2 regions of the Arthrobacter sp. K41 genome follow, and region 2 is predicted to be linked to the other one. Evidence: predicted binding sites of a transcription regulator. Region 2 holds the regulator's gene; the other holds the start of a gene.

Evidence for each region. Region 2 encodes HrcA, which represses chaperone genes, less so after heat shock. Its sites were predicted from a motif close to TTNGCACTCGNNNNNNNCGAGTGCNAA; they were not measured.
Region 1: the regulator HrcA is predicted to act here: its motif matches at 2,171-2,197, upstream of groL (chaperonin GroEL).

The regions. Positions count from the first base shown of each region.
Region 1 is NZ_JBNHEW010000003.1:642,247-646,900, forward strand. Features, by position in the region: gene AC5RTE_RS10510 (ABC transporter substrate-binding protein) at 1-284, shown strand, start outside; gene groL (chaperonin GroEL) at 367-1,995, opposite strand; gene AC5RTE_RS10520 (ABC transporter substrate-binding protein) at 2,275-3,405, opposite strand; gene AC5RTE_RS10525 (cold-shock protein) at 3,552-3,758, opposite strand; gene AC5RTE_RS10530 (LytR C-terminal domain-containing protein) at 3,934-4,578, opposite strand; gene AC5RTE_RS10535 (DUF3263 domain-containing protein) at 4,624-4,654, opposite strand, start outside.
Region 2 is NZ_JBNHEW010000001.1:448,118-458,472, reverse strand. Features, by position in the region: gene lepA (translation elongation factor 4) at 1-1,801, shown strand, start outside; gene hemW (radical SAM family heme chaperone HemW) at 1,838-3,067, shown strand; gene AC5RTE_RS02135 (hypothetical protein) at 3,224-3,526, shown strand; gene AC5RTE_RS02130 (2'-5' RNA ligase family protein) at 3,523-4,035, opposite strand; gene AC5RTE_RS02125 (DUF4870 domain-containing protein) at 4,100-4,519, opposite strand; gene AC5RTE_RS02120 (DUF3097 domain-containing protein) at 4,680-5,534, opposite strand; gene hrcA (heat-inducible transcriptional repressor HrcA) at 5,710-6,723, shown strand; gene dnaJ (molecular chaperone DnaJ) at 6,803-7,930, shown strand; gene AC5RTE_RS02105 (16S rRNA (uracil(1498)-N(3))-methyltransferase) at 7,933-8,715, shown strand; gene AC5RTE_RS02100 (GerMN domain-containing protein) at 8,735-9,685, opposite strand; gene AC5RTE_RS02095 (PhoH family protein) at 10,045-10,355, shown strand, end outside.

The DNA.
Region 1 (4,654 bases), on a different contig from region 2:
GAGCGATCCTGATGACGGACCGGGGCGTGCCCACCAACCCTGAGATCGTCGACAGCATTACGCCCTCCCTGAAGCCTGCGGACACTACCGTTGTGGGCTTCCTGAAGGACATCGCGCCTGACATGAAGGAAGCACCGCCCGTTCCCCCGGTGGGCGCCGGCAGTGTGCAGAACGTCATCAAGCGGTACACGGACGAAGTCCTCTACGACCGCCTCACTCCGAAGGCAGCCGCGGAAGCCTTCAAGAAGGAAGTTGAAGGAATGCTGGCCGGCGCCAGGAAGTAGTAAAAGCCGGAACACACAAATGCGGCCCCTCCGAAGAGGGGCCGCATTTGTGTGTCTACGGGACAAGCCCGGCGCAGGAGTTTTAGAAGCCGCCCATGCCGCCCATGTCATCGCCGCCGCCAACCGGAGCGGGGTTCTTCTCCGGCTTGTCAGCCACAACTGCTTCGGTGGTGAGGAAGAGGCCGGCAATGGAAGCCGCGTTCTGCAGGGCAGAGCGGGTTACCTTGACGGGGTCGTTCACACCGGCAGCCAGCAGGTCGACGTATTCGCCGGTTGCGGCGTTCAGGCCGTGGCCGGCAGGCAGTCCGCGGACCTTGTCGACGACAACACCCGGCTCGAGGCCGGCGTTGAAGGCAATCTGCTTCAGCGGAGCATCGATGGCAACGCGGACGATGTTGGCACCGGTTGCCTCATCGCCGGAGAGCTGCAGGTTGGCGAATGCCTTGGCACCGGCCTGGATGAGGGCCACGCCGCCGCCGGCGACGATACCTTCCTCAACAGCGGCCTTTGCGTTGCGCACTGCGTCTTCGATGCGGTGCTTGCGCTCCTTGAGCTCAACTTCGGTTGCGGCACCGGCCTTGATGACTGCCACGCCGCCGGCCAGCTTGGCCAGGCGCTCCTGCAGCTTCTCGCGGTCGTAGTCCGAATCGGAGTTTTCGATCTCGGCGCGGATCTGGGACACGCGGCCGGCGATCTGGTCGGCGTCGCCGGCACCTTCGACGATGGTGGTCTCGTCCTTGGTGACAACAACCTTGCGTGCCTTGCCCAGGAGTTCCAGGCCGGCGGTTTCGAGCTTGAGGCCAACTTCCTCGGCGATGACCTGGCCGCCGGTGAGGACGGCAATGTCGGCAAGCTGCGCCTTGCGGCGGTCGCCGAAGCCCGGAGCCTTGACGGCGACGGACTTGAAGGTGCCGCGGATCTTGTTGACGATCAGGGTGGCCAGGGCCTCGCCCTCGATGTCCTCGGCGATGATCAGCAGCGGCTTGTTGGACTGCATGACCTTTTCGAGGACAGCAACCAGTTCCTTGACGTTGGAGATCTTGGAGTTGACGATCAGGATGTAGGGATCCTCGAGGACCGTTTCCTGGCGCTCAGTGTCAGTCACGAAGTACGCGGAGATGTAGCCCTTGTCGAAGCGCATGCCTTCAGTGAGCTCGAGCTCAAGGCCGAAGGTGTTGGACTCCTCGACCGTGATGACGCCTTCCTTGCCCACCTTGTCCAGGGCCTCGGCGATCAGGGCACCGATTTCGTCGTCACCGGCGGAGATCGACGCAGTAGCGGCGATCTCTTCCTTGGTTTCGATTTCCTTGGCGGAGTTCAGCAGCTCGGCTGTGACGGCCTCGACGGCCTTCTCGATGCCGCGCTTCAGGGACAGCGGGTCGGCACCGGCAGCAACGTTGCGCAGGCCTTCCTTCACCAGTGCCTGTGCCAGCACGGTAGCCGTGGTGGTGCCGTCGCCCGCGACGTCGTCAGTCTTCTTGGCAACTTCCTTGACCAGCTCGGCGCCGATCTTCTCGTAGGGGTCGTCCAGTTCGATCTCCTTGGCGATGGAAACACCATCGTTGGTGATCGTGGGGGCGCCCCACTTCTTCTCGAGGACGACGTTGCGTCCACGCGGGCCGAGGGTGACCTTAACGGCGTCGGCGAGGGTGTTCAGGCCCCGCTCAAGGCCGCGGCGTGCCTCTTCATCAAATGCAATGATCTTGGCCATAACGGCAGTAGTCCTTTCGGGACAGTCGTTAAGATTTAACCTTCGCTGCAGTGCCCGCGACGGACGATCCTTGGCCGTTGGCCTCTGTATGCCTCCGGGTACGGATCTCACTCCAGTTAGGTGTTTCTTCGCTCCACGACCGGTACAGTGCGCCGCCGGCCGGAACCAGCTTCGCTTAGCAGTCGGTACGTCAGAGTGCTAACTCAATAATTAGCACTCCCTAAGTGAGAGTGCAAGCGAAAGGGAACGGAAAACGTCGTGGCAGGCCCGTAGCGGCGATCAGTCCGAAGCCCGCCCCGCCGTCTCAAGGCCGCTCACCGACGGGAGGTTGTCGGCACCGTAAGTGAAGACGGAGAAGGTGGCCGAGGTGATGTCCCCGTTGGCGTCGAAGGCAATCGGTCCTGACTCGCCGTCGTAATTGGCCTCCTGCCCCGACTTCAGAAGTGCCAGGCAGCCCTTGTAGGACAAGCAGGACCCCGCTGCCCCGGCCGCCGCTGCCCCTTCCGCGGATCCTCCCGAAACAGAGATCAGGTTCGCGGCAATTGACCTGCCGGCATCGTCCTGGGCCCTCGCTGCGGCCAGGGCAGCAAGGGCAACAGCGTCATAGGCCTCGGCGGCGAAAGACACGTCCTTCAGGCCCGCGTCCACCGCCAGGAGCCGTGCCTGGAAGTCGGCGTCCGGAAGCTGTCCGGGAATTACGGCTCGGGCGCCCTCCAGGTACCCCGCGGCCACTCCGGAGCCATAGCGCGCGAAGGCGCCGTCGCTTAGGATGAGTTGCTTCCCGTGAACAGCTGAATTGGCCAGTTCCGCCAGGGCGCCCTGGGCACCGTCGCGGGCTATGAGAATCACGGCGCCCGGTCCAGCCTTCGCCGCAGCCTCGGCCGCGCTGCCCGCGTCGCCCGGGTCAAAGCCGGCGGTGGACCGCACTTCGACACCGGCCTGTCCGGCAGAGGCGGCGACGAAGTCCGACAGGTCCTTGCCGTAGGAGCCTTCCTGGTACAGCACTGCAAGTGACGTGGCGCCGGCGTCCTTGGCCAGCTTCACCAGGACCGGGCCCTGGGCGACGTCGGCCGCTGCAGTCCGGAAGTAGTAGCCGCCGCTGCTGATGCTGCTGAGACCGGCGGCAGTGTTGGCGGGCGAGATCAGCGGAGTGCGGGAGCGGGAGAGGACGTCCATCGCCGCTGCCGCGTTGGTTGAGTCGGTGGGGCCGATGACGACGTCCGCCTTCGCGGCCGTCAACGCCTGGGCCTGTTCTGCCACAGCTTGCCCCGTGATTGGGGGAAGAAGTTCCACCGGCCTGCCCTTGTGGCCGCCGGCCGCATTGATTTCCTGCACGGCGAGTTTGGCCGCCGCAAGTTGCGGTGCATTCAGGAAGCCGCTTTGGCCCGTGTTGTCCAGGATCAGTCCCACGCGAAGGGTAGCGTCCCCGGAAGCCTCTGCGGCCTCGACCCGTGCATTGCCGGGAACCCCGGAACAGGCGGTCAGAACAATGGCAGAGCAGACCGTAGCCAAAGAAAGCGCCCGGCGGAAGGTTGCAGGGCGCGGGTTGACAGCTTTCACCCGGCCGGCCGGACGCTTTCCGCCTGCGGGCCCTTCTCGCCTTCGCCCACTTCGAGCTCCACCCGCTGGCCCTCGTCCAGCGCGCGGTAGCCTTCACCCTGGATCGCGGACCAGTGGACAAAGACGTCATCGCCGGAGCCGTCAACGGTGATGAAGCCGTAACCCTTTTCGGCGTTGAACCATTTGACGGTTCCCTGTGCCATGCTGACCACTCTTTTCCTTTTGTGTCCTGCATCTGTGCGGCCCGTCCGGGTGCCCCAAACGATCACTGGAGTCACTCTAGCGAAGACCTTGCCGGGGCGGCGGGGTGTTCCGCGGCAGCTGGGCGGAAGTTATTGAGGCGTAACTGCCGGAAGCGGGACGGAGGCTGTCAGGGAGTCACCGGTAGCCGGGACCAAGCACCACAACCAGGGGCATCTGGAACTCGGTGCTGTTGACCACCGTGGGAATGCCGAGAAGAGCCCCCAGTGCCTGGGCGCTGGGCAACTGTTCTGCTCCCTGGTAGAAGATGACGGAGGCCTGCTGTGGTGATCCCGACCAGTTGCCCACCTGTCCCAGCGTCCAGCCGTCCGCCTGGACTGTTCCACCGACCCGGCCGGCAAGTCCAGCCGTTCCGGCAGCGTTGTAGATTGCCACGCTTTGAGTCTTGTCGATGAACGCGGGAGCCGACGTTGGCCGGGCCGGCTCCGGCTCGGCCTCTGCGCTGGCTTCAGGCTCTGTGGAGGCTGCAGCGGCTTGTTCGGCAGTGGGTTCGGGAGACGCATCGGGGGTGGCCGTAGCGGCGGAACCTGTGGTGGCCAGCGGAGCCGCCTCCTGGCTTGCGGAGGCCTGGTTGTCCGGGGTGCTGAAGCCGAGCTTGGGAAGGATCAGGAAGGACACCAATCCAATCGCCAAAGCGGCGACGCCCACGGCGAGTACCGGCCAGAGCCGCACCCGTGAGGGAGCGGAAGCCGTGCGGTGGACACCTTGTCGCGAAGCAGCCTCCGGGACCTTGTCGAATTCATCGCGGGCGTATTTGGTCATGGAGATATCCTTGGTGATTGCTGCTGGTGGCTCAGCTCGAGCGTTTTACGCGTCGGACCCCAGGCGCCGTGCAGTC
Region 2 (10,355 bases):
CATTCGGAACTTCTGCATCATCGCGCATATTGACCACGGCAAGTCCACACTGGCCGACCGCATGCTGCAGTTGACCGGCGTCGTGAAGCCCCGCGACATGAAGGCCCAGTACCTGGACCGCATGGACATCGAACGTGAGCGCGGCATCACCATCAAGTCCCAGGCGGTCCGGATGCCGTGGGAACTTGAGGGAAGCAGCTACGCGCTGAACATGATCGACACTCCGGGCCACGTGGACTTCACGTACGAGGTTTCCCGCTCTCTGGCGGCCTGCGAAGGAGCCATCCTCCTGGTCGACGCGGCGCAGGGCATCGAGGCGCAAACCCTCGCCAACCTGTACCTGGCCATGGAGAACAACCTCACGATCATCCCGGTCCTGAACAAGATTGACCTTCCGGCCGCCCAGCCCGAGAAGTACGCGGCGGAGCTGGCCAGCCTCATAGGCGGGGACCCGGAGGATGTCCTGCGTGTCTCCGGAAAGACCGGAATGGGCGTCGAAGCGCTGCTCGATAAGATTGTCCGTGATCTTCCAGCCCCGGTGGGAGACGCAAATGCTCCCGCCCGCGCCATGATCTTCGACTCGGTATATGACACGTACCGCGGTGTCGTCACCTACGTCCGCGTGGTGGACGGGATGCTGCACCCCCGTGAACGCATCCAGATGATGTCCACCCGGGCCACCCACGAACTCCTGGAGATCGGGGTGAGCTCCCCGGAACCAACCCCGTCGAAGGGTCTGGGCGTCGGCGAAGTGGGCTACCTCATCACCGGCGTAAAGGATGTCCGCCTGTCCAAGGTGGGCGACACCGTCACCAACCTTGCGAAGCCGGCTGCCGATTCGCTCCCCGGCTACGCCGATGCCAAGCCCATGGTCTTCTCCGGCCTGTATCCGCTGGACGGCACGGACTACCCGGTGCTGCGCGACGCACTCGAGAAGCTGATGCTTAACGATGCCGCCCTGGTATACGAGCCGGAAACCTCCGCAGCCCTGGGCTTCGGCTTCCGCGTGGGTTTCCTTGGACTGCTCCACCTTGAAATCACGCGCGAGCGGCTCGAACGCGAGTACAACCTGGACCTTATCTCCACCGCTCCGAACGTGGAATATGAGGTAACGCTGGAGGACAAAAAGGTTATCCACGTTACCAACCCCAGCGAATACCCCTCGGGCAAGATCTCCGAAGTCCGCGAGCCAATGGTGTCCGCCACCATCCTGGCGCCGAACGAGTTCGTCGGCGCCATCATGGAGCTGTGCCAGAGCCGGCGCGGCGTGATGGGCGGCATGGACTACCTGTCCGAGGACAGGGTTGAGATCCGGTACCGGCTGCCGCTGGCCGAGATCGTGTTCGACTTCTTCGACATCCTCAAGTCCAAGACCCGGGGCTATGGTTCGCTTGACTGGAAGGCCGACGGTGACCAGGTGGCCGACCTCGTGAAGGTGGACATCATGCTCCAGGGCGAGCAGGTGGATGCCTTCTCCGCCATCACACACCGCGACAAGGCGTACGCCTACGGCGTCATGATGACCACCAAGCTGCGCGAACTCATTCCGCGCCAGCAGTTTGAGGTGCCCATCCAGGCCGCCATCGGCTCAAGGATCATCGCGCGCGAAAGCATCCGCGCTATCCGCAAGGACGTGCTGGCCAAGTGCTACGGCGGTGACATCTCGCGCAAGCGCAAACTGCTGGAAAAGCAGAAAGAAGGCAAGAAGCGCATGAAGATGGTGGGCCGGGTCGAGGTCCCCCAGGAAGCATTCATCGCCGCGCTGACCACCGACGAGTCCAAGGACAAGGCCAAAAAGTAGTGAACACCGCGTCCGGCAACACCGGAGGCCCCTGCAATGCCTAGCACCCTTCCCCTCGGCGACCCCGCGCCGTCGGACGGCCTGCTGCCTGCCCAGGCAGCGGACGGTTCGGCGGAGCGGGCGTTCGGCCTGTACGTGCACATCCCGTTCTGCGCTGTGCGCTGCGGATACTGCGACTTCAACACCTATACCGCCACGGAACTCGGCGGCGGCGCCTCCCAGGATTCGTATGCGGGCACGGCCGCCTCTGAGGTGTCGATGGCGGCCCGGGTACTGGCCCAATCCGGCCTGCCTCCCAGGAAGCTGAGCACGGTGTTCTTCGGAGGGGGCACGCCCACCCTGCTCCCCGCAGAGGATCTTGCCCTGATCCTCCGCCGCGCCATAGACCACTGGGGAATTGAAAACGGCGCCGAGGTCACCACGGAGGCGAACCCCGATTCGGTCACGCCGGAATCCCTCGCCATCCTCAAGGAGGCCGGCTTCACCCGGATCTCCTTCGGCATGCAGTCCGCCGTTCCGCACGTCCTCAAGGTGCTGGACCGCACGCACTCGCCCGCCAGGGTCCCGCAGGTGGTCCAGTGGGCCCGCGAGGCCGGGCTCGCCGTCAGCCTGGACCTGATCTACGGAACGCCGGGGGAGTCGCTGGCGGACTGGAGGTGCTCCCTGGAGACAGCACTGTCCTACGGGCCCGACCACATCAGCGCCTACGCGCTGATCGTGGAGGACGGCACCAAGCTCGCTGCCCAAATCCGCCGCGGTGAGGTACCGGGAATCGACGACGACGACCACGCCGACAAGTATGAGCTCGCCGACCAGCTGATCACCGAAGCCGGCCTCGGCTGGTACGAGGTCAGCAACTGGGCCCGCACCCCGGAGCAGGCCTGCCGGCACAACCTGGCCTACTGGCGCGGTGATGACTGGTGGGGGATCGGACCCGGCGCGCATTCGCACGTGGGCGGAGTCCGCTGGTGGAACGTCAAGCATCCCGCCGCGTATGCAGGCCGTCTGGCGCAGGGTCTTTCGCCTGCCGCCGGCAGGGAAACGCTTGACCCGGAAACGCGGAACGTGGAACGGGTGATGCTCGAGGCCCGCCTGCAGGCCGGCCTGGAGGTTTCTGCCCTCGGTGCCGAAGGCCGCCACCAGGTCGCGGGCCTGATCGCCGACGGCCTGGTGGAGCCGGCCGCAGCCTTCCGGGGACGCCTCGTCCTCACCCTCAAGGGCAGGCTGCTGGCCGACGCGGTGGTCCGCCGCGTACTGCCTGACTGATGCGCGGCCTCCCGCAGTCCGGGGGTTAAGCCTATGATGTGCACAGCAACGAAGAGTCTGGGGGAGGACGTGGGAAGCAAGAGGGCAATTTTGCTCGTGCCCGACCGGGAGGAATGGGAAAGTCAGTTCAGACGGTACGCGCAAAGGCGTAAGCGCGTGGGGGCCTGGATAGGGATTGCGTTCGGTGGACCGCTTTTGGCAGGATCTCTCTACTTAACCGGGCTGCTCTACCCTCTGCTCCGGGGAGACATCGCGGCCGGCCACCCCAGCTACGACTCCTACAGGACTGCAGCGGCCACCGCACTCCTCGTTGTTGTTGCGGCTTTAGTGCTTTACGCGGGGTCCAGCATCATGTTCAGCCGCTGGCTCAGGAAAACCCACGTACTTCTGGGCTTCAACCCCGATGGTTCCTTCGCGGAAGTCCGCTGTGCCCTCACTCCCGACAGTACGAATTCCTAATCCGCAGGACGGCCGCCCAGGGACGTGATGGTACGGGTGGAACTGTCCCAAAGACGGGCCTCGACGCACTGACCCTCAGTCCTGGCCGCCAGGGCATCCAGGGCTGCCCCGAGCCGGTGCCCGGGGATCCTGCGGGCAAGGGTGACGTGCGGCGTCCAGGCATTCGGAAGGGTGTTTTCGTAGGCGCCGGTACACCGCTGATGCAGCCGGGCGTGAAGTTGGAGTAGATCCGCCGCCGGCACAACCAAGCGCGCCAGAACGTATTTGCCGGCCCCGGCAGGAAAGACCACCAGGCCTGAAAACCTGATACTGAACGGCAGCCCGCTCCACAGGTCATGGATGTCCCGCCCAACATCGAGCAGGTTGCCTGCGGCCAGTGTGATGTGTGGCCTGTTGCTGGGGGAGGTGTGCGAGGCGAGGCTCGGCAGGCCGGCTTCCGAGAGCGTGGCCCAATCAGTCCTGATGGAAGAATCCGTGGATTCCCCGAAGGTCAACTCGACGCTGCGCATTTCCCCATCATGCCTGACGGACGCAGATGCTATGGCTTTTACTCTGGCCCAGAGCCCGGTTGCGTTATTTGATCCAGCGCAGGTTGTACGGGTAGCGGTGCGGCTGGCCGCGGTTGACATGGATTCCGGCAGCCACCGAAAAGCAGGTCAGACCAATCCAGATCAGGGTGGCGATAACGGCGAAAATGTTGCCGATCACCGGCACGAAGACCAGGATGTTGGCAACCACTGCGGCGATGGTGGGCGGCAGGCTGAAGTTCAGCGCCTCCTTTGACTCCTGCGCAGTGAACGGACCACGGTCACGGAAGATCAGGTAGATCAGGAGCGAAGGAACGCAGCCCAAGATGCCGCCGAAGTGGGCCAGCGTGGCCCACTGGCGGTCTTCGCTGGCTGTCAGGGGCAGGGCATTCGCCGGAACGCCGTGGTACTCCGAACGGGCCTGGCCCACCGGGCTGTCCCTGTGATCGCGTGCATTTTCTGCCACAGTCTGTTCCTTCTGGAGTGCAATGGTGCTGACTAAGAATGCCATGCCTGCTGGCGGTCCTGCGGTCGGCAGGCACCGCAGTACCAAGAATACTGGGTGCAACGCCGATGCCCGACCCTATCCGCCTTCCGGCAGCGCGACAGCCCGGCCCGCGGCGGGCTCAGGGGACGGTGAGGAAATCGATGACTTCCTCCACCCTCCCCAGCAGCGACGCCTCCAGATCGGCGTAGCTGCGGACGGCGCCCAGCAGCTTCTGCCACCCGAGGCCGATGTCCTCTTTGGTCTCGTGAGGCCAGCCGAAGGCGGACAGGATGCCGGTTTTCCAGTCCTGCCCGCGCGGCACCACCGGCCATTTCTCGATTCCCAGCACAGCCGGGCGGATTGCCTGCCACACGTCAACGTAGGGGTGCCCCACAATCAGCACATTGCCTGCAGCGCCGGGAGAGGACATCACGGATTCGGCAATGCGCGACTCCTTTGAGTCGGGCACCAGGTGGTCCACGAGCACCCCCAGGCGCCTGGCCGGGCCCGGCTTAAAATCGGCCACAGCGGCAGCGAGGTCATCAATGCCGTGGAGGGGTTCGACGACGATGCCCTCCACCCGAAGGTCATCGCCCCATACCTTCTCGACGAGCTCGGCGTCGTGCTTTCCCTCCACCCAGATGCGGCTCGCCTTGGCAACCTGGGCCCGCTGCCCAGCCACCCGGACAGAACCCGACGCCGTCCTGCCGGCCGCGGCCCCGGAGCCCGCGGCCGGCCGCGGGGACGGGGGCATCAGCCGGATTGCCTGCCCTTCAAGGAGGAACCCGAAACCCAGCCGGAAGGACCGGGACTTGCCGCGGCGGTCCTCCAGGGCCACCACATGCATTCCACCCGATTTCTCTACCCGGGTCACCGCGCCCACCCAGCCGGACTGGACATCCTCCAGCACCATGCCCCGCTCCACGGGTACTTCCGGCAGTTGCGTCCGGGCAGGTGCGGACAGGTCCTGGGCTCCCCAGTTCTGGTAATGCATGGAATCACTCCGCTTCGTGCTGGATGGTGGCCCGGAATTTCGCCCGGAGCGGTACCAATGCTAACAACGGGGCGAGTCATATTAGACTGTTAGCACTTGGGCATGTCGAGTGCTAACCCCTGGAGAGATACGGTGCGGGCAGAACGACTGCCCTGAACCTGGATGGAGGTGGAGTGTGAGCGAGCCGCGCAAACTGGAAGTATTGCGGGCCATAGTGGAGGACTACGTCCACTCCCGTGAGCCCGTCGGGTCCAAGGCCCTGGTGGAGCGGCACCATCTCGGTGTCTCCAGCGCAACCATCCGCAACGACATGGCAGCGCTTGAGGACGAAGGACTGATCACCGCACCGCACACCAGCGCAGGCCGTATCCCCACCGACAAGGGCTACCGGCTCTTCGTCGACCAGATTTCCGCAGTAAAGCCTTTGTCCCAGGCTGAGCGGCGTGCCATCCAGTCACTGCTCGAAGGCGCGGACGACCTTGACGACGTGCTGGAACGCACCGTCCGGCTCCTGTCCCAGCTGACAAACCAGGTGGCGGTGGTCCAGTACCCACACCTCAACCGGGCACTGGTCCGCCACATCGAATTCGTTCTCCTTGCCCCGCGGAAGGTGCTGGTGGTACTGATCGCCGACAGCGGCAAGGTTGAACAGCGGGTCATCGACGTCGGGCAGGACCTCGCGGATGATGCCATCGCTGCTTTGCGCGGCCGCTTCCTCGGATCGCTCGCCGGAACTCCCCTGGCGCAGCTCGGACAGTCCCTGCCCGCAGTGGTGTCCGGGGCTGCCCCCGGTCAACGCCAGGCAGCCCAGGCACTTGCGCACGGGCTGGAGGCCCTGGCCCACAGCAGCCGCGAAGACCGGATGGTGATGGCCGGCACAGCAAACCTTGCGCGGTCCAACGTTGATTTTCCGCTAAGCATCGGACCTGTGCTGGAGGCGCTCGAGGAGCAGGTGGTGATGCTGCGCCTGCTGAGCGAGATGGCGCAGGACCACCGCGGAGTTGCCGTGAGCATCGGGCGTGAAAACCCCTACGATGGCCTGGCGGAGGCATCCGTCGTGGCCACGGGCTACGGCCCGGACAGTGTCGCCAAAATCGGCGTGCTGGGTCCCACCAGGATGGATTACCCCACCACCATGGCGGCAGTGAGGGCTGTGGCCCGTTACCTGTCACGGATCCTGGGACCCTGACCGCAGTACAGCGCCCCTGGGCGCACAGCAGTGTATGCAGCACGACTGCAGGCAGAACAACAAGGAAGAGATACAAACTTTGAGCAGCCACTACGAAGTCCTTGGAGTCGCACCGGATGCCACCGGGGAAGAGATCAAGAAGGCCTACCGCAAGCTGGCCCGAACCCTTCACCCGGATGTGAATCCCGGTGAAGATGTTGCGGACCGCTTTAAGGCAGTAACCCACGCCTACGAGGTTCTCTCGGATCCCCAGAAGCGCCGGGTCTACGACACCACCGGCAACGAGAACGGCACGGACAACGGATTCGGCGGCGGGGCCTACGCCGGCCAGGGCTTCGCTTTCCAGGACATCTTCGACACCTTCTTCGGCGCAGGTGGCACCACGGGCCCCGCCTCAAGGGTCCGGCGCGGGCAGGATGCGCTCATCAGCGTCAGGATCGAGCTCCGCGACGCCGTATTTGGGGTCAACAAGAAGCTCGAAGTGGACACGGCAGTACTCTGCCCCACCTGTGAGGGCTCCTGCTGCCGGCCCGGAACCCATCCTGAGCGCTGCGATATTTGCGGCGGCAGCGGCCAGGTCCAGAGGGCTGTCCGCTCAATCCTGGGCCAGGTCATGACCGCCGCGCCCTGCGGCACCTGCGAAGGTTTTGGAACTGTTATCAAGGACCCCTGCAACGAGTGCAGCGGGCAGGGCCGGATCCGCAGCCGCCGTTCCCTGACCATCAAGGTTCCTGCCGGCGTCGCCACAGGGACACGCATCCAGCTGTCCGGCCAGGGCGAAGCCGGTCCCGCCGGCGGTCCCGCCGGCGACCTGTACGTGGAAATCCGCGTCAACAACGATGCCACCTATGTCCGGGAAGGCGACGACCTGCACGCCACCCTGAACATTCCCATGACGGCGGCTGCCCTGGGCACCGACGTAACCCTGGAAACCTTCGACGGGCCCCAGGAGATCGACGTGAAGGCCGGCACCCAGTCCGGCGAAATCATCACCCTGCGCGGACTGGGCGTCACCCATCTGCGCGGGTACGGCCGCGGCGACCTGAAGGTCCATCTCCAGGTGGAGACTCCCGCCAAGCTCGATGCGCAGCAGGAGGACCTGCTGCGGCAGTTGGCCAAACTTCGCGGCGAGCAGATCACCGATGGCAAACTTGCTGCCGGCGGCGGCATGTTCGCCAAGCTCCGGGACCGGCTCGGTAACCTGTAGCGGTGAGCAACCCCGTCTTTTTCACCGCGCCCGGGTCACTGGACCGGATGGTGCCGGCAGGGACTTTTGTCCTGGAAGGACCCGAGGCGCGGCACGCGGTCACCGTTAAGCGGCTGGCACCGGGTGAGCCGGTGGACATTGTGGACGGCGCCGGGACCCGGATGAGCGGCAAGGTCACAGCTGCTTCGCCTTCCATGCTCGAAGTGGCTTGTGACTCAGTGGTTGTTGAGCACCGGCCGGACATCCGGCTGGTGCTGGTCCAGGCGTTGGCCAAGGGCGACCGGGATGAGCTTGCCATTGAAACGGCCACCGAACTTGGCATCGACGCCGTCGTCCCCTGGCAGTCCGAGCGGTCCATCGTGCGCTGGAAAGGCGACCGTGCGGCCAAGGCGCACGCCAAGTGGCAGTCGGTTGTTTCCGCCGCCGCGAAACAGGCACGCCGCGCCTGGATCCCCGAGGTGCGGGCTGCCGTCGACACTGCCGGCCTTGCCAACGCCGTGGAGCAAGCGGGCCTTGCCGTTATCCTGCACGAAGATGCCGTGCGCCCCTTCCGGGCAGTCCTGGCGACGTGGCTCGAAACCGGGGCCGCGGACGGGGTGCGGGAAGTACTCCTGATCGTGGGGCCGGAGGGCGGCATCAGCCAGCGGGAAGTGACGAGGCTGTGCGGCCGGGGCGCCGTCACGGCTCTCCTGGGGCACCATGTGCTGCGTTCGTCAACTGCCGGACCCGCCGCCGTCGTCCTTGCCAGCGACGTCCTGGGCCGCTGGGCCGCGCCGGCTCTCTGAGCCGGGAACAACAGCAGGGCTAACGGACCTTGAAGCTCCGGGTGTCTTCGCTGCCGTCCTCTTGGCCTTCCGGGCTGGAGGTCTGGGCCACGCGCAACTCGAAGTCCCCCTCCGGCAGGTTAAGGGCCAGGGTGAATACGCCTGCCTGTGCCGGGTCCGCAGCTGCTGTTGTCTCACCGGTCAGGAAGGGGGTCTTGTTTCCATTATTTTCGGACCGCAGGATCTGCCAGCGCAGCTTGCCCCCCGGAACTGTGCTCCGGCCAGTGATCTTGACACTGCCGTTCGCCATCTCCACGTTCTCCTGGGGGTCGATGACCCACACGGGAGCCACCAGCCCCGCCGTCCGGGCCATCGGCGAGCCCAGCTGCACATGGTTAAAGGCGACGTAGTCGGTGTGGCCATCCACAAGAATCCGGACGCGGATCTGCTGCCCGGAATCAATTAACCCCGAACTCGCCGCCGCCGCGGTCGCGGTATAAACCAGCTGCTGAACCGCCCGGGCTGCCATATCGGCGTCAAGATTGCTGTTAAAGGCATCCTCCGACACATCCACGGTGATGACGTCCTTGCCGGAGATCGACGTAGCAAGCTCGCGGGGATTCTGCCACGGCGTAAAGAAGTCGGGATCCAGCGGTTTTTCGGACATCATGGCGCGGAGGGCGGCCGTCACCGGATTCTCCTGACCGGGAACCTCCCGGAATTCCCGATAGAGGAAGACGCTGCTGTTGCTGCGGCCGATCCAGTAGACGGGTGCTTTGTTGGAGGACTGTGTAGTCTCCAGGGGAGCGCTGGTGGATGGGGCACTGGATGTGGTTCCCGGGCTGGAGGACAGGAGGCCGGTGGGCGCTGGCCCCGGTTCGGCGATGCAGCCCGTCAGGGCAGGGACCACGAGCAGGAGACCGGCGAAGACCGTTGAACGGGCGCCGCTGAAGAGGTCACGGGCGCGGCGGGGCGCTGCGGTTTCCGGCACCTTGATTGCCCTGTCCTTTCCTGGTCGGATAGGCCGATCCCCGGTCGGCCATGGTGTTCCAGCAGCGGGCTGGATTTCCAGCATTGCACAGCCCCGGGGAGCAGATGCGCCGGGATGCGCCGGGCCGGCCAACTGCAACGGGAACGATATGAGGCCGATATGAAGTTGATACCTAATAACGGGAACAAGTGCTGTGCCCGTTCCGGAAAGCACCGGAAGCCCGGATGCGGTATGGGGCCAGGAGTGCCTGCTGGCGTAGGATGGAAGGTACTGCTGGAGGCAACGGCAACATCCGCCGCATACCAGCTGACAGCTACTGTTTCGACATCGAGGGGATCACAGGCCTGCGGGCCAGCACTATGACTGAATCAGCTAACGGAAAGCGCAGGCTTGTCACCGGCGAGGGCGCAGCGGGCGAATTTCCCCACACACTTCCCGGCGTCCGTACCGAAGTGGTCCTCTTCGACAATTCCGACCAGATGGTTCAATCGCTGGGCAGCCACGACGAGGCGCTGCGGTTCATCGAGGAGCAGTTCCCCGACGTCAATTTCCACGTCAGGGGAAACGAGCTCTCCATCAGCGGCCCGGCGGCGGATGTCCCGCGGATCATGCGGCTCCTGCACGAGGTCCGCGGACTCGTTGCCCGCGGTACTGTCATCAGCCCGGCCGT